3 regions of the Bradyrhizobium guangxiense genome follow, and region 2 is predicted to be linked to each of the others. Evidence: predicted binding sites of a transcription regulator. Region 2 holds the regulator's gene; each other region holds the start of a gene.
What was found. The regulator PhoB, encoded in region 2, activates phosphate uptake and scavenging genes when phosphate is short. The targets are predictions, from matches to a motif close to TGTCATNNANCTGTCAT.

Region 1 (5,666 bases), 1.8 Mb from region 2:
CTCGTCGGCGGCATAGCCGAACAGGCGCTCGCAGGCCGGATTGAACAGCAGGATGCGGTCCTGCGCATCGAACAGAATGACGCCGTCGACCGCGGTCTCGACGATCGCGGTGAGGCGCGTCACGCTCTCGCGCATCGCACGCTGTGCGTCGCTGACCTGCCGGAGCAGCAGCGTAGCGTCCCGGCTCTTGATTTCCTCCTCCTCGAGCGCGGCCTTGACCTGGCGCAGCTCGAACGGCGAGGGAATCGTCAGGATCTTCGGCAGCAGCGGCCAGAGCGCGCCGGCCGTGACCACGGACGCCACCGCGGTCGCCGCCTTGACGATGCCCTCGATGCCGTAGATCGGGACCCAGAGCGTGTAGATCGACAGCACATGGGTCAAACCGCACGCCATGATGAAGATCGCGAAGGCCCAGTAGACCCAGCCGAATTTGAGGTCGCGCCGCTTGGTGACCAGAATCGCAAGCGCGAAGGGGATCGAGAAATAGGCGGCCGCGATGCAGGCGTCGGCGACGACATGAAGCCAGATCAGCTCGGGTTCCCACAGCAGGCAGATGCCGTGCGGCGAAAGCATGGACGAGTCGAGGAGACGTTCAAAAAAGGCCCACATCGTTCCACCCCAAGATTCCATTCCAGGCGGCTCGCGGGCCGGGGCGGCCCGGGACGTCGGTATCGCCAGACAGCTCCACACCTGGAGGTCTCGCGCTTCGGCGAAGCAGTTCGAGACTATACCAAGGGCCCGGCGCAGTTGCATTTTCAAGCCCGCACAATTGCGGTGGCGAGGCTCGGCCGTGATTCGTAGTGCGCGCCACCGATCGCGAATCATGGCCGGCCGCCGGCCCGGCGCGCTTGCCGGTGCTCCTCGGGCGCGCTAGGACAGGCCATGGTGGTACCTGTATCCTGCAAATCTGTCCGGCGATGACGACCCCGGTCGCACTCACCATCGCCGGCTCCGACTCGAGCGGCGGCGCCGGCATCCAGGCCGACCTGAAGACGTTCGCGGCGCTCGGCGTCTACGGCGCCTCCGTCATCACGGCCTTGACGGCGCAGAACACGCGCGGCGTCACCGGCATCCATGCCGTGCCGGCCGAATTCGTCACCGCGCAGGTCGATGCGGTGTTTTCCGATCTCGATATTGGCGCGGTGAAGATCGGCATGGTGGCCCAGGCCGCCAGCATCGATGCGATCGCAGCCGCGCTGTCGCGCTGGTCGCCGGGGCATGTCGTGCTCGATCCCGTGATGGTGGCGACCTCAGGCGATCGCCTGCTCGCATCCGAGGCCGTCGATGCCCTGCGCACCAGGCTGATGCCGCTGGCCTCGGTGATCACGCCGAACCTGCCGGAGGCCGCGGCGCTGCTCGACGAGCCGGTCGCGGCGAGCGAGGCGGAGATCGAAAGCCAGGGGCGCCGCCTGCTGGCGCTGGGCTGCCGTGCGGTCCTGATCAAGGGCGGGCACGGCGAGGGCGCCGAGAGCACCGATTATCTCGTCGCTGCCGACCACACGATCGCGCTGTCAGCACCCCGCATCGCCACCCGCAACACCCACGGCACCGGCTGCTCGCTGTCCTCGGCGGTCGCGGCGGGGGTGGCCAGGGGCGAGGATCTGGCAAGCGCCGTGCGCAACGCCAAGGCCTGGATCAGCGCGGCGATCGCCGCCGCCGACCGCTTCAGCGTCGGCCACGGTCACGGCCCGATCCATCATTTCCACAGGTTCTACTGACGCGCGGCTCGTTCACTTCTCCCGCTTGTGGGGAGTGCAAAGCCAATCTGTCTTTGCGCCTCCTGCGGCGCCATGTCGCCTGATTGTCGCATGCGGCTGATATTCGCGGGGAGGGCGAGGCAAGGCGTGATTCGTATCTGAGGGCGCCTCGAGGGTTCAATCGGTCATCCCCCTGTCACGGGACATTGTTACAGGCTGGCGCATGGGAAGTTACGATGTGAGTGACGAGAGCCCGGAGCGGCGCTTTCGCACGTTGTTCATCTCCGACGTTCATCTCGGAGCCCGCGGTTCTCAAGCCGATCTTCTGCTCGACTTCCTGCGCTACCATGATGCCGACACCATCTATCTGGTCGGCGACATCGTCGACGGCTGGGCGCTGAAATCGAGCTGGCACTGGCCGCAATCCCACAACGATCTCGTGCAGAAGCTACTGCGCAAGGCGCGCAAAGGCGCCAAGATCATCTACATCCCCGGCAATCACGACGAGTTCCTGCGCAACTATTACGGCACGCATTTCGGCGGCATCGACGTGGTCGAGAACACCGTCCACACCGGCGTCGACGGCAAGCGCTATCTCGTCATCCACGGCGACATCTTCGATCTCGTGGTGCAGAACGCGCGCTGGCTCGCCCATCTCGGCGACAAGGCCTACGACTTCGCGATCCAGATGAATCGCCTCGTCAACTTCTTCCGCCGCTTGTTCAAGGTGCCCTATTGGTCGCTGTCGCAATGGGCCAAGCAGAAGGTCAAGAACGCCGTCAACTATATCGGCGCGTTCGAGCAGGCGCTCGCCGCCGAGGCGCGTCGCCACGAGGCCGACGGCGTGATCTGCGGCCACATCCACTACGCCGTGATCCGCGACGAGAATGGCATTCGCTACATGAATTGCGGCGACTGGGTCGAGAGCTGCACCGCCCTCGTCGAGCACGACGACGGCCATTTCGAGATCATCACCTGGGCGGATCATTTGCAGAAGCCGGAAGCCGTCCCGCAGGTTGCAGCCAGAGCTGCATGACAGTGGCCGCCTGATGCGCATCCTGGTCGCGACCGACGCCTGGCACCCGCAAGTCAACGGTGTGGTTCGGACGCTGACCAAGCTGGCTGATGCCGCCAAAGGGCTTGGCGTTGAAGGTGCTGGCGTCGAGTTCACATTCCTGACGCCGCAATCGTTCCGCACCTTCGCGATGCCGAGCTATCGCGACGTGCGGCTCGCCATGCCGCGCCCGGCGCGAATCGCGAGGCTAATCGAGGAGGCACGCCCGGACAGCATCCACATTGCGACCGAAGGGCCGATCGGCCTGATGGTCCGCCGCTATTGCCGCCAGCGCAGGCTGCCCTTCACGACCAGCTTCCACACCCGCTTCCCCGAATATGTCCGCGCCCGCGTGCCGGTCCCGGGCTCGCTGATCTGGCGGGCGCTGCGCCGCTTCCATGCCCCAAGCCGCGCCGTGATGGCGGCAACGCCGGCGCTGGCCCGCGAGCTGACCGAGCGCGGGTTCGACAATGTCGTGCTGTGGCCGCGCGGTGTCGATACCGGATTGTTCCACCCCCGCGCGGTCGATCTCTGCCTGCCGGCGCCGGTGTTCCTGTCGGTCGGCCGCGTTGCGGTGGAGAAGAATCTCGAAGCCTTCCTCGATCTCGATCTGCCCGGCACCAAGGTTGTGGTCGGCGACGGCCCCGCGCGGGCTTCGCTCGAAGAGGCCTATCCCGATGCGATCTTCCTCGGCGAGAAGCACGGCGAGGAATTGGCGGACATCTATGCCGCAGCCGATGTCTTCGTGTTCCCCAGCAAGACCGATACCTTCGGGCTCGTTCTCCTGGAAGCGCTCGCGAGCGGCCTGCCGGTGGCAGCCTTCCCGGTGAAGGGACCCCGCGACGTGATCGGCGATGCGCCGGTCGGCGCGCTCGATCACGATCTGCGCAACGCCTGCTTCGCGGCGCTCGGGATCTCCCGGCAGGACTGTGTCACGTTCGCTGCCAACTACACCTGGGAGGCCTCGGCGAGGGTCTTCATCGACGGCATTTTGGCGGTCGGCGCGGTGCTGCCCGGCCGAAACCGCGCGGAACAGCCCCGCCGGGTCGCCTGAGCGGAGCAAATCCCTCGCGTGGAGGTGTCTTGCCCGGGCCTCCTCGGCCGCGATAACATTCCGCCATGACCGAACAGCTCCTCCCGATCGGCCCCGCCGACATCGATGCCGCAGCGCGCGTGATCGCGCCCTACGCCATCCGCACCCCGCTGTTGTCCTTTCCCGTGCTCAACGAGCGCGTCGGCGCAAAGGTGTTCTTGAAACCGGAGATGCTCCAGCGCACCGGCTCCTTCAAGTTCCGCGGCGCCTTCAACAAGGTGTTTTCGATCCCGCAGGACAAGCGCGCTGGCGGCGTCGTCGCGTTCTCCTCCGGCAACCACGCCCAGGGCGTGGCGGCGGCGGCAAAAATCCTCGACATGCAGGCGACCATCGTGATGCCCGCGGATGCGCCGCTGTCGAAGCGCGAGCGCACCAAATCCTACGGCGCCGAGGTCGTGCTCTATGATCGCGACAAGGACGACCGCGAGGCGATCTCGCGCGGCATCGCCGAGAAGCGCGGCGCGACGCTGGTCAGACCTTATGACGATCCCTTCGTGATCGCAGGGCAGGGCACTGCCGGCCGCGAGATCGCGGAAGACATGGCGGGGCTCGGCCTCGCCCCCGATATCGTGGTGGCGCCCGCGTCCGGCGGCGGTTTGATCGCGGGCGTCGCGACCGCGGTGAAGGCGCGCTATCCGCGAGCCGAGATCGTCGTGGCCGAGCCCGAGGCGTTCGACGATCACGGCATCTCGCTGAGCGCAGGTCATCGGGAGCCGCATCCGCCTGCCGGCCGCACCATCTGCGATGCGCTGATGGCGCTGATCCCCGGCGAGATGACGTTTGCGATCAACAGCAAGCTCTTGGCGCGCGGCGTGACGGCATCGGATGCCGAGGTCGGCGCTGCGGTCGCCTTCGCCTATCGCGAGCTGAAGCTCGTGGTCGAGCCGGGCGGCGCCGTCGGCCTTGCCGCGCTGCTTGCCGGCCGCCTCGACGTCACGGGCAAGAACGTCGTCATCGTGCTCTCCGGCGGCAATGTCGATGCGGATCTGTTCGCCGAGCTGGTGGCTTAGTCGTCATGCCGGGGCGCGCGCGAGCGCGAACCCGGAATCCATTTCCCATCAACCCTGCTGCACAGTGGATTGCGGGCCTGCGCCTCTCGGCGCATCCCGGAATGACCAAGTTCAAGAGCTTGGATGAAGAAGGGGCAGAGTGTTTTCGCTCTGCCCCCTTTGTCGTTTTGCGCGCCGCGATTAGTGCATGAAGCCGCCGCGGGGATTGCCGCCGCCGCCCATGCTCGGCGCCTGGTTCATCGACTGCCGGAAGTTGTTGTTGCTGTTGACCATGCGGTTTGGCATCGCGTTGAGCTGGGGGCGATTGGTCTGGACGTTGTTCTGGACGTTGTTTTGGACCTGCACCTTGTTCACCGGGTTGTTGTTCAGCTTCACGATGCCGGTGTTGCCGTTGTTGATGCGAATCGGGTGGTCCTGCGTCTGAACCGGCTTCACGTCGACAGTCGAGCCGCCCTTGCCGACATTCACCGGCATGCTCACGATCTTGCCCGGCTTGCCGTTGGCATTGCTGCCGTTCGGCACGGTGTTGGTTACAGGCAAGGTCACGATCTTGCCGCTTCCACCATTGCTGTTGGTCGTGTTGGTCGGCGCGGGCAGGGTGACGATCTTGCCGGGGGTCTGCGGCGGTGTGCCGTTCTGCTGGCTCGGCTGGGTGTTGTTGCCCGAGGGCAGGTTGACGATCTGGCCGCCATTGCCGAGCTTGCCGATGGCATTGCCGTCGACCGGCTTCTGCACGACTGGCAGATTGCCGCCCATCTGCGAACCACCATTCCCCTGCTGCAGCGGCATGTATTTGGGCTGGCCGAGATTGC
Region 2 (5,666 bases):
CGCAACCTCAACTTCTATTACGGCGAGCACCATGCACTGAAGAACATCAACCTGACGCTGGGCACCAACCGCGTCACGGCGTTCATCGGCCCGTCGGGCTGCGGCAAGTCGACCCTGCTGCGCATCTTCAACCGGATGTACGACCTCTATCCGGGGCAGCGCGCTACCGGTCAGCTCATGCTCGACCAGACCAACATCCTCGACCCCAAGCTGGACCTGAACCTGCTGCGCGCCCGCGTCGGCATGGTGTTCCAGAAGCCGACGCCGTTCCCGATGACGATCTACGAGAACATCGCCTTCGGCATCCGGCTTTATGAAAAGATCTCGAAATCCGAGATGGACGACCGCGTCGAGAAGGCGCTGCGCGGCGGCGCGCTGTGGAACGAGGTCAAGGACAAGCTCAACGCCTCCGGCCTGTCGCTTTCCGGCGGCCAGCAGCAGCGCCTGTGCATCGCCCGCACCGTCGCGGTGCGGCCCGAGGTGATCCTATTCGACGAGCCCTGCTCGGCGCTCGACCCGATCTCGACCGCCAAGGTCGAGGAGCTGATCCAGGAATTGTCCGAGAACTACACGATCGCGATCGTCACCCACAATATGCAGCAGGCGGCGCGCGTCTCGGACAAGACCGCCTTCATGTATCTCGGCGAGTTGATCGAGTTCGACGACACCAGCAAGATCTTCACGTCGCCGAGCGACCGGCGTACGCAGGATTACATCACCGGCCGGTTCGGCTGAGGAGACGGGACATGGGTTCTGAACATACCGCAAAGGCTTTCGACACCGACCTCCAGGAGCTCACCCGCCTGGTCGCCGAGATGGGCGGAATCGCCGAACGCATGATCGTCGAGTCCGTCGACGCGCTGATCCGCCGCGACGTCGCGCTCGGCCAGCGCGTCGTCACCACCGACGCCGACCTCGACGCGCTGCAGAAGCGCATCGAGGAACGCGCGGTGCTCACCATCGCCCGGCGCCAGCCGATGGCGGTGGATCTGCGCGAGATCGTTGGCGCCATGCGCGTTGCGACCGACCTCGAGCGGATCGGCGACCTCGCCAAGAACATGGGCAAGCGCGTCGCGGCGCTGGAGACCGACTTCCATCCGCTCAAACTGTTCCGCGGCCTGGAGCACATGACCGACCTCGTGCAGCAGCAGGTCAAGAGCGTGCTGGACGCCTATGCCGCGCACGATCTGCCGGCGGCGATGGCGGTGTGGAAGGGTGACGAGGAAGTCGACGCGATCTGCACCTCGCTGTTCCGCGAGCTCCTTACCTACATGATGGAGGATCCGCGCAACATCTCGTTCTGCATCCATCTGATGTTCTGCGCCAAGAACATCGAGCGGATCGGCGACCACGCCACCAACATCGCCGAGACCGTGTTCTACATGATCGAGGGCCAGGCGATCACCGACAAGCGGCCGAAGGGCGACATGACCACGTTCGCCACGACGATCCCGAATACCTGAAGACTTAAGGAGCGACGACACCATGGGCGCACGCATTATGGTGGTTGAGGACGAGGAAGCTCTCACCGAGCTTCTGCGCTACAACCTCGAAGGCGACGGCTATGACGTCGAGACGGTGATGCGCGGCGACGATGCCGATCCCCGCCTCAAGGAGCACATTCCCGACCTGATCGTGCTCGACTGGATGCTGCCGGGCCTGTCCGGCATCGAGCTGTGCCGCCGCCTGCGCACCCGTCCCGAGACCAAGCAGCTGCCGATTATCATGCTCACCGCGCGCGGCGAGGAGAGCGAGCGGGTGCGCGGTCTTGCCACCGGCGCCGACGATTACATCGTCAAGCCGTTCTCGGTGCCGGAGCTGCTGGCGCGCGTGAAGGGCCTCTTGCGGCGCGCCAGCCCGGAGCGGCTCGCCACCGTGCTCGCTTATGGCGACATCGAGCTCGACCGCGACAAGCGCCGTGTGGCGCGCTCGGGGCGGCCGATCGATCTCGGCCCGACCGAATATCGCCTGCTGGAGTTCTTCCTGGAGCATCCCGGTCGGGTGTTCTCGCGCGAGCAGCTGCTCGACAGCGTCTGGGGCCGCGACATCTACATCGACGAGCGTACCGTCGACGTCCATATCGGCCGCCTGCGCAAACTGCTCAATCTCGGCCGCGAGCAGGACCCGATCCGCACCGTCCGCGGCGCCGGCTACGCACTCGACGATCGCTTCGCGAAGGCCGAGCAGACGTAACGTCTAATCCAGAGAGGTCAACAAAAAGCGCACCGGCCGGCGCGCTTTTTCGTCTCGATGTTACCTGGCTGATCTCACCGCGGGCCCGGCTTGGCCGGTGCGCGCCGGCGATCCGCCGCGGGCTGATACGCCACGCGCGAGTGCTGGGCGCAATAGGGCAGGCCGGACAGCGCCTTGCCGCCGCAGAAGAAGAAATCCGGGCTCGAGGGATCGCCGACCGGCCAGTGGCAGGTCGCCTCGTTCAATTCGAGCAACGACAGCCGCTGGCTCATCGGGACCACGTTGTCGTAGGTAACGGGTTCGGCCTCGACCTCGACCTCGAAGGCCTGCGCCAGCGCGGTGTTGCCGCGCGCGATGGGGCGGCTCACCCGCATCATGTGCTGTGCCGGACGCGCCTTGCGCGGCCGGGGCGCGGCCGATGACGGGCTCTTGGCGCGGCCGGACAAACCGAGCCGGTGCACTTTGCCGATCACGGCATTGCGGGTCACATTGCCGAGCTCTGCTGCGATCTGGCTGGCCGAAAGCCCGGCCTCCCAGAGCTTCTTAAGCTGCTCGACGCGATCATCGGACCAGGTCAAAACCGTCATTGCACCCTTTCCCTCGCCGCGCGGCTGCCGTCCTGGCGCCGTTGCGGCGAATGCCTAAGCCTCGAAAAACCCGTGCCGTCAGAATCCCTTAAGGCTCGCCGGGCGCGTGACTAACGCCCGAACGTTTACGCCGGTACATGAGGACTCTTGGGATCAGAACCGCTGCACGAGATGTCGTATCTGACAGTTCAAACGCTACAATATGGCGTGACTCACGCGCAAGAGTCCGCCGACTCGCTTCCACATGTTCCGTGGTGAAAAACCCGCAAAATCGCCACCGCAAGACTACGGAATCAGCGTTTCCCGAGGCTTTCCAGGTGGCATTGACACCAGTTTCGCCGAGCATAAGATAGTTGCGCGTGCCGCCCTTAAAAGGCGGCACGTTTCGTTTTCCGGGCCGGTCGATGGTGCGTTGCGCAATGCACGCCTCACGCCGTCCGCAACATTCAAGTGACCGTCATGACTAACAGCGCAGCGCCGCATTTGCTCCCCGTTTTCGCCAGGGCCAACCTCGGTTTCGAACGCGGCGAAGGCTGCTGGCTGATCGCGACCAACGGTGATCGCTATCTCGATTTCACCTCGGGCGTCGCGGTGAACGCGCTCGGCCATTGCCATCCGCATCTGATCAAGGCGTTGCAGGAGCAGGCGACCAGGCTGTGGCACATGTCGAACCTGTTTCAGAGCCCGGACGGCGAGAAGCTCGCCGCGCGCCTGTGCAGCGAGAGCTTTGCGGACTTCGTGTTCTTCTGCAATTCCGGCGCCGAGGCGCTGGAGGGCGTGATCAAGCTGGTCCGCCATCATCATTTCTCCAAGGGCCATCCGGAGCGCTACCGCATCATCACCTTCGAAGGCGCCTTCCACGGCCGCACGTTGGCGACGCTGGCTGCGACGGGCTCCGCCAAATATCTCGAAGGGTTCGGCCCGCCGATGGACGGCTTCGACCAAGTGCCGCATGGCGACCTCGAAGCCGTCAAGAAGGCGATCGGCCCCGGCCCCGCCGGCATCCTGATCGAGCCGATCCAGGGCGAGGGCGGCGTGCGCTCGGCACCTCCCGGCTTCCTCAAGGCGCTGCGCCAGCTCTGCGACGAGAAGGGCTTGCTGCTCGCATTCGACGAGGTGCAGACCGGCATGGGCCGCGCCGGTGATCTGTTCGCCCATCGGCGCACCGGCGTCGCACCTGACGTGATGTCGCTGGCGAAGGCGCTCGGTGGCGGCTTCCCGATCGGCGCAATCCTGGCGACCGCTGATGCGGCTTCAGGCATGGGGCCTGGCTCGCACGGCTCGACCTTCGGCGGCAATCCGCTGGCGATCGCCGCGGCCAACGCCGTACTCGACGTCATGCTCAAGCCCGGCTTCTTCGACCACGTGCAGAAGATGTCGCTGCTTCTCAAGCAGAAGCTCGCCTCCGTGATCGACCGTCATCCCGACATCGTCAGCGAAGTGCGCGGCGAGGGCCTCCTGATCGGCATCAAGGCCGTCGTGCCGTCGGGCGATCTCGTGGCCGCCTTGCGCGACGAGAAACTGCTGACCGTCGGGGCCGGCGACAATGTCGTCCGCTTCCTGCCACCGCTGATCGTCAGTGAAGCCGAGATCGAGGACAGCGTCGGGCGGCTGGAGCGTGCCTGCACCGCATTGTCGGCGGGCCAGACCAAGCGGGCGGCAAGCTGATGAGCAAGTCCCCCACCAAGACGCCGAAGCACTTCCTCGACATCAACGAGCTGCCGCTGTCGGAGCTCAAGCGCATGCTCGCCGCCTCCTCCGCGATGAAGGCGAAGCAGAAGGCACAACAGCCGGTGCGGCCGCTCGAAGGCAAGACGCTGGCGATGATCTTCGAGCGGCCCTCGACCCGCACGCGGGTCTCGTTCGACGTCGCCATGCGCCAGCTCGGCGGCGAACCCATCATGCTCACCGGCGCCGAGATGCAGCTCGGCCGCGGCGAGACCATCGCCGACACCGCACGCGTGCTGTCGCGTTACGTCGACGCCATCATGATCCGCATCCTCAATCACGAGGCCCTGCTGGAGCTTGCGGCCAACGCCACCGTGCCCGTCATCAACGGCCTGACGCGGCGTTCGCATCCCTGCCAGGTGATGGCCGACCTCATGACCTATGAGGAGCATCGCGGTCCGATCGAGGGCAAGACGGTGGCCTGGACTGGCGACGACAACAACGTTCTGGCGTCATGGGCGCATGCCGCCGAGCGCTTCAAGTTTCAGCTCAACGTCGCCACCCCTCCGGAGCTCGCGCCGAAAAAGGCGATGCGCGACTGGGTCAAGGCGACGGGCGCGCCGATCGTGCTCGGCACCGATCCGGAAGCCGCCGTGCGCGGTGCCGATTGCGTCGTCACCGACACCTGGGTGTCGATGGGCGACAAGGAAGGCGAGCATCGCCACAACGTGCTCAAGCCCTACCAGGTCAACAGCAAGCTGATGTCGCTCGCCAAGCCCGATGCGCTGTTCATGCACTGCCTGCCCGCCCATCGCGGCGAGGAGGTCACCGACGAGGTGATCGACGGTCCGCAATCGGTCGTGTTCGACGAGGCCGAAAACCGCCTGCACGCGCAGAAGGGCATTCTGGCCTGGTGCTTTGACGCGGTGAAGTAGGTTCGCTGGAGTCCGGCTGCCACCTTACACCAACTGGCGTCCCTGCCGGGTGCGCAATTGCGCACGGGCGCAGGGACCCATACCGCGGAATCTCTCTTTGTGGCAGGCTCGCGGAGGCGAACAGTCTTCGTCAAATCGCATCCTGTGATGATGGGTCCCGGAGCTGCGCTTACGCTTGTCCGGGACAACATCGAATTTGCCGCAACCTTGTGCAACCTAATCGCATCGGGAACACACCACCCCGCGCCCCCTTCCATTTCCGCCCTCCGACCCCAGATAAAGC
Region 3 (5,666 bases), 380 kb from region 2:
GCATCCGGAACGGAAAGCGGAAATACACGATCGCATAGGCCGAGATGATCGAGATCGCGATCTTGCCGACCGCGATCATCAGCGCCATCACCAGCGAGTTCAGCATCATGTTGCCGACCGGCTCGCGGGTCGAGCCGCTCGTGCCGACGAAGATCGTCTGGTAGTAGGTCTCGAAGAAATGACCGCCCGGCAGCAGGGACATCTGCCCGTTCGCGATCAGCGCGTTCTCCTGGGTCGAAGCGATGATCGCGATGTAGACGGGGAACGCGACGATCGCGATCCCGATCCAGAGGATGAAATGGGCGACGTAGCGCCGGAAGCCCTCTTCCTCGACCATCAGTACGTCACCTTGCGTTCGACGAAGCGGAACTGGATTCCCGTCAGCACGATGACCATGATCATCAGGATCACCGATTGCGCCGCCGAGCTGCCGAGATTGCCGCCGAGCAGACCGTCGGAATAGACCTTGTAGACCAGCGTCTCCGTCGACTTGCCGGGCCCGCCGCGGGTCATGGTGTCGATGATGCCGAAGGTGTCGAAGAAGGCATAGACGATGTTGACGACCAGGAGAAAGAAGATGGTCGGGGACAGCAGCGGGAAGGTCACGGTCCAGAACCGCCGCATCGGGCGCGCGCCGTCGATCGCGGCGGCCTCGAGCACGCTCTTCGGGATGCTCTGCAGGCCGGCGAGGAAGAACAGGAAATTGTAGGAGATCTGCTTCCAGGCGGCGGCGATGATGATCAGCGTTGCGGCCTGATCGCCATCGAGCAACGGATTCCAGTCGATGCCGAGGGCGCGCAGGTAGCGCGAGAGCACGCCGAGGGACGGATGCAGCATGAAGATCCAGAGCACGCCGACCACCGGCGGAGCCACCGCATAGGGCCAGATGAGGAGCGTCCGGTAGAGCATCGAGCCGCGCAGCGGCTTGTCCGCCATCACGGCGAGCAGCAGCGCAAAGGACAGCGACGACGCGGCGATGGCGAACGAGAAGAAGAAGGTGCGCAGGATCGCTTCGAAATAAGCGGCATCCCTGAACAGCTCGACGTAATTATCGAACCAGACGAAGCTGGTCGACAGGCCGAAAGCGTCCTGCAGCAGGAAGGACTGGATCACGGCCTGCAGGGCCGGCCAGTAGAAGAAAATCAGGACGACCGCGAGCTGCGGCGCAACCAGCGCGTAAGGCAACAGCTTGGATTGGAAAATGGCTTGCTTTTGCATGATGCCCCGGAGCGGCAGGCCGCTTTGACGGCCTGCCGCTGATCGTCTTACTTTACGGCGGTCTTTTCGAACTGCCGCAGCATGGTGTTGCCGCGCTCGACGGCCGCATCCAGCGCCTGCTTGGCGGTCTTCTTGCCGGCGAGCGCCTGCTCGATCTCTTCCGACCAGACGTCACGCAGCTGGACCATGTTGCCGAGGCGCAGACCACGCGAGTTTTCGGTCGGCTCCTTGTTGGTCAGCTCGAGCAGCGGGGTCTCGAGATAGGGCTGGTCCTTGTAGAAGCCTTCGGCCTTGGCCTTCTCGTAAGCCGCCTTGGTGATCGGCAGATAGCCCGAGGCCTTGTGGATGTAGACCTGACGATCGGTGTCGGAGAGGAAGGTCAGGAATTTTGCAACGCCCTTGTAATCGTCGGCCGGCTTGCCGCCCATGACCCAGAGCGAAGCGCCGCCGATGATCGAGTTCTGCGGCGCGCCCTTGACGTCCGGGTAGTAGGGCATCGGCACCGCCGTGAAGTTGAACTTGGCCTGGGCCTTGACGTTGCCGAAGAACGCCGAGGAGGTCAGGTAGAGCGGGCATTCACCCGAGGTGAAGCGGCCTTCGCCGGTGTTGGTGCGGCCGGCATAATCGTAGGTCTTGTCCTTCTGCAGCTCGACCAGCTTCTCGAGATGCTTGACCTGCAGCGGGCCATTGAACTCGAGCACGGTGTCGAAGCCGTCGAGGCCGTTGGCCTTGCTCGACAGCGGCACGTTGTGCCAGGCCGAGAGCTGCTCGAGATTGACCCAGGTGATCCAGGAGTTGGAGAAGCCGCAGGTGGCATGACCGTTGTCATGGAGCTTCTTGGCCGCGGCGAACACGTCGGGCCAGGTTTTGGGGATCTCGACATTGGCCTTCTTCAGCTCGTCGAGATTGACCCACATCACGGTCGACGACGAGTTGAACGGGAACGACAGCATCTCGCCCTTCGAGGTCGAGTAGTAGCCGGTGATCGCGGGCAGATAGGCCTTGGGATCGAACTTTTCGCCGGTCTCGGCCATCAGCTTGTAGACTGGCTTCACGGCGCCGGTCGCGGCCATCATGGTCGCGGTGCCGACTTCGAACACCTGCATGATGTGCGGGGCGTTGCCGGCGCGGAATGCGGCGATGCCGGCATTCATCGTATCGGGGTAGTTGCCCTTGTAGGTCGGGATCACCTTGTAGTCGGTCTGCGACGCGTTGAAATCGTTCGCCAGCTTGACGATGACGTCGTTGTTGGCGCCGGTCATCGCGTGCCACCACTGGATTTCCGTCACGGCCAGCGCCGGCGAAGCGCCGAGACCAACCGCGAGTGCAACAGCAGCAGCGGTGCCAAAATGTCGAAGAGCCATCAAGAAAACCTCCCTTGCCCGTCAATAAAGAAGCGCTTGCGCTAGCAGCGCCATATGACGTTCACATGACTGTGTAAGCGGGAGAAACGAAAGCAGCAAGCGCTGCTAAATGGGAAGTCGTCAAATAGGCGAAGACGCTGCGGGCAGCCTCCTCCGTTCGCGCTGCACTATCGTGCCCGCGCCGCAGTGCGGCATCATTCGTTGAACGGAGGTGGCGGCCTCAGCGCTTGCGCTCGGGGCCGCAGACGGTGCCCTTCGCGACCATCGCGTCGATCTCGGCCTTGGAGTAGCCGAACTCGCCGAGCACCTCGGCCGCGTGCTGGCTGAATTTCGGCGGCAGCCGGCGCAGGCTCGGCTTGCTGCGATCGAGCCGGATCGGCGAGGCGACGCCTTTGTACCAGTCCTTCTCGATGATGTCGCCGCGTGCGATCGTGTGCGCGTTGGTCAGCGCCTGGTCGATCTTCTGCACGGGCCCCGCGGGCAGGCCCGCTGCCAGCAGGCGATTGCACAGCGGCTCGGCCTCGTGCTGGCTGAACACGGCGGCCAGCTCGGCGCGCAGCGCCTCGCGATTGGCGATGCGGTCCTTGTTGCGGGCAAAGCGCGGATCGGTGCCGAGCTCGGGCTTGCCGATCTCCTTGGCGAGCTTGCGGAAGGTGCCGTCATTGCCGACGCCGATGAAGATGTTGTCGGTCTTGGTCGGGAAGATCGCGTAAGGCACAAGGTTCGGATGCTCGTTGCCGGTGAGCGAGGGCGGCTTGCCATGCATGAAATAGTTCGCGGTGTGCGGATGCATGATGGCAAGGCCGGTCTCGTACAGCGTGGTCTCCAGGAACTGGCCCTTGCCCGAGCGCTGCCGCTCCGACAGTGCCATTAGGATTCCGATCGCGGCATAAAGGCCCGTGGTGATGTCGACCAGCGGCACGCCGATCCGCATCGGCCCGCTCTCGGGCGAGCCGGTCGCGGCGATCATGCCGGTCATGGCCTGGATGATGGCGTCGTAGCCGGGATTGCCGCCGCGCGGACCGTCGGCGCCGAAGCCGCAGATCCGGCAGTGCACCAGGCGCGGGAATTTCTTGCTGAGGACGTCGTTGCCGATGCCCCATTTCTCCAGCGTGCCCGGCTTGAAATTCTCGATCAGGACGTCGGCGGTCTCCAGCATCTTGAGCAGCACGATGCGGCCGCCCTCGGAGGCGAGGTCGAGGCCGATGGAGCGCTTGTTGCGGTTGATGCCGACGAAATAGGCCGCGTCCTCCTCGTGGAAGGGAGGTCCCCATTCGCGCACTTCGTCGCCCGCGGGCGGCTCGACCTTGATGACGTCGGCGCCATGGTCGGCGAGGATCTGGGTGCAGTAGGGACCGCCGAGCACGCGCGTGAGATCGATGACGCGCAATCCGCTCATGGCACCTGTGGCGGCTTCAGAACTCATACCTTCGCTTCCCTGTGTCGGTCATTTGATCACAGGCCTAGCGAGGTTTGTTTGCGCCAGCAATGGGCCCTCGCGTGGAGCCGTATGCGCCGCCGCGCAGCCATGCCGCGCGATGGCAAATTCAGCCGGAAGCGGCCGGCCCGAGGGGGATCCCAGGCCAGCCAATCCGCCGGTCCGGTCAGACGACCGTCAGGCGAACATCGACATTGCCGCGCGTGGCGTTGGAGTAGGGACACACCTGGTGGGCCTTCGCGACCAATGCCTCGGCGTCGGCGCGGGCGAGGCCCGGCAGCGAGACCGCGAGGTCGATATCGAGCCCGAAGCCGCCTTCCGAGCGCGGGCCGATGCCGACGGTCGAGGTGACGGAGGCATCCGCGGGAACCTTGGGGCCGCCCTGCGAGGCCACGAACTTCATCGCGCCGATGAAGCAGGCGGCATAGCCGGCCGCGAACAGCTGCTCGGGATTGTTGCCGGCGCCGCCGCCGCCGCCGAGCGCCTTCGGCGTGGTGAGCTTGACGTCGAGCGCGCCGTCGAGGGTTGCAGCATGGCCGTCCCGGCCGCCGGTGGCCTTGGCGCTGGTCTTGTAGAGGACGTTCACGGACATTGTCGTCTCCTTGAGGGTTCGGTGGGGGCGCGATCTTTATTGCAGGCAATTAGATTGTGTGCAATTGAAATTGCGGAGCTTCACATTTAATTGTTCGCAATTGAATGTGCCGGCGCGCGGCGCCAGAATGAGACAAATCCCGAGAGAGTCTCCATGCCTCGAAAATCATCGGCAGCGGACGCGCCGCTGCGGCTCGACAACCAGATCTGCTTCGCGGTCTATTCCGCCGCGCATGCCTTCAACCGCGTCTACAAACCGCTGCTGGACCGGCTCCGCCTGACCTATCCGCAATATCTGGTGATGCTGGTGCTGTGGGAGCGCGACGACGTGCCGGTCAAGGACATCGGCGAGAAGCTGTTCCTGGATTCGGGCACGCTGACGCCGCTGCTCAAGCGCCTCGAGGCCGCACATCTCGTCAAGCGCACCCGCTCGAGCGAGGACGAGCGCCAAGTCCTGATCGCCCTGACGGCGCAGGGCCATGCGCTCAAGGAGAAAGCGCGCAGCGTGCCGCAGTCGATCCTGGCGGCGTCGGACTGCTCGGTGTCGCAGCTGGTGACGATGAAAGACGAGATCGTCGCGCTGAGAGATCGGCTCAATGCGGTGATTGGGGAGTAGGGGGCGGCTATGCGCGATCAGAAATGCTTCTTCGCGAATGCTCGCTCCGAGCCAGATTTCAGAATGCGACAGCTCGTACGGCGTCATCGAACGCGAAATAGGTCCGAATTCGCCAAGGCCCGTATTTCGAGGTGTGCGGCACCTCGCCGGCATTATGCTTCGTCAAGCGAGCCCGCAGATCGTCGGTGATGCCGACGTAGAAGTGCTCAGAATTCAGGCTTTCGAGGATATAGACGTATTTCATCGCGCTTCCTCCCAGGAGGGTAGGATAGCAGCTTCGAGACACGCTTTGGATGTTCTAGCCTGCTGTCGCTTAAGGAGCGTGCATATCGGCTCCAGCCCGCCGCCGCCCTTCGGGCTATGGCGGGGCAGCCTTCGCCCACTTCGCTACGAGGGACTTCCCTAGGCTTGCCCAGCCGAAGCTCGCGAAGCGAGCGAA

Region 1: a site for PhoB is predicted at 1,881-1,897, ahead of X268_RS21630 (UDP-2,3-diacylglucosamine diphosphatase). Genes of this name have one in related genera too.
Region 3: a site for PhoB is predicted at 2,637-2,653, ahead of ugpB (sn-glycerol-3-phosphate ABC transporter substrate-binding protein UgpB). Genes of this name have one in related genera too.

Annotation. Positions count from the first base shown of each region.
Region 1 covers NZ_CP022219.1:4,502,516-4,508,181, reverse strand. The annotation lists gene X268_RS21640 (PAS domain S-box protein) at 1-573, opposite strand, end outside; gene thiD (bifunctional hydroxymethylpyrimidine kinase/phosphomethylpyrimidine kinase) at 918-1,718, shown strand; gene X268_RS21630 (UDP-2,3-diacylglucosamine diphosphatase) at 1,921-2,733, shown strand; gene X268_RS21625 (glycosyltransferase family 4 protein) at 2,747-3,805, shown strand; gene X268_RS21620 (threonine/serine dehydratase family protein) at 3,871-4,854, shown strand; gene X268_RS21615 (caspase family protein) at 5,035-5,666, opposite strand, start outside.
Region 2 covers NZ_CP022219.1:6,341,757-6,347,422, reverse strand. The annotation lists gene pstB (phosphate ABC transporter ATP-binding protein PstB) at 1-735, shown strand, start outside; gene phoU (phosphate signaling complex protein PhoU) at 747-1,463, shown strand; gene phoB (phosphate regulon transcriptional regulator PhoB) at 1,486-2,193, shown strand; gene X268_RS30480 (GcrA family cell cycle regulator) at 2,268-2,780, opposite strand; gene X268_RS30475 (aspartate aminotransferase family protein) at 3,240-4,448, shown strand; gene argF (ornithine carbamoyltransferase) at 4,448-5,383, shown strand.
Region 3 covers NZ_CP022219.1:6,722,463-6,728,128, reverse strand. The annotation lists gene ugpE (sn-glycerol-3-phosphate ABC transporter permease UgpE) at 1-337, opposite strand, end outside; gene ugpA (sn-glycerol-3-phosphate ABC transporter permease UgpA) at 337-1,218, opposite strand; gene ugpB (sn-glycerol-3-phosphate ABC transporter substrate-binding protein UgpB) at 1,266-2,582, opposite strand; gene X268_RS32165 (CaiB/BaiF CoA transferase family protein) at 2,803-4,008, opposite strand; gene X268_RS32160 (organic hydroperoxide resistance protein) at 4,187-4,612, opposite strand; gene X268_RS32155 (MarR family winged helix-turn-helix transcriptional regulator) at 4,766-5,227, shown strand; partial or broken gene X268_RS32150 (GIY-YIG nuclease family protein) at 5,245-5,471, opposite strand.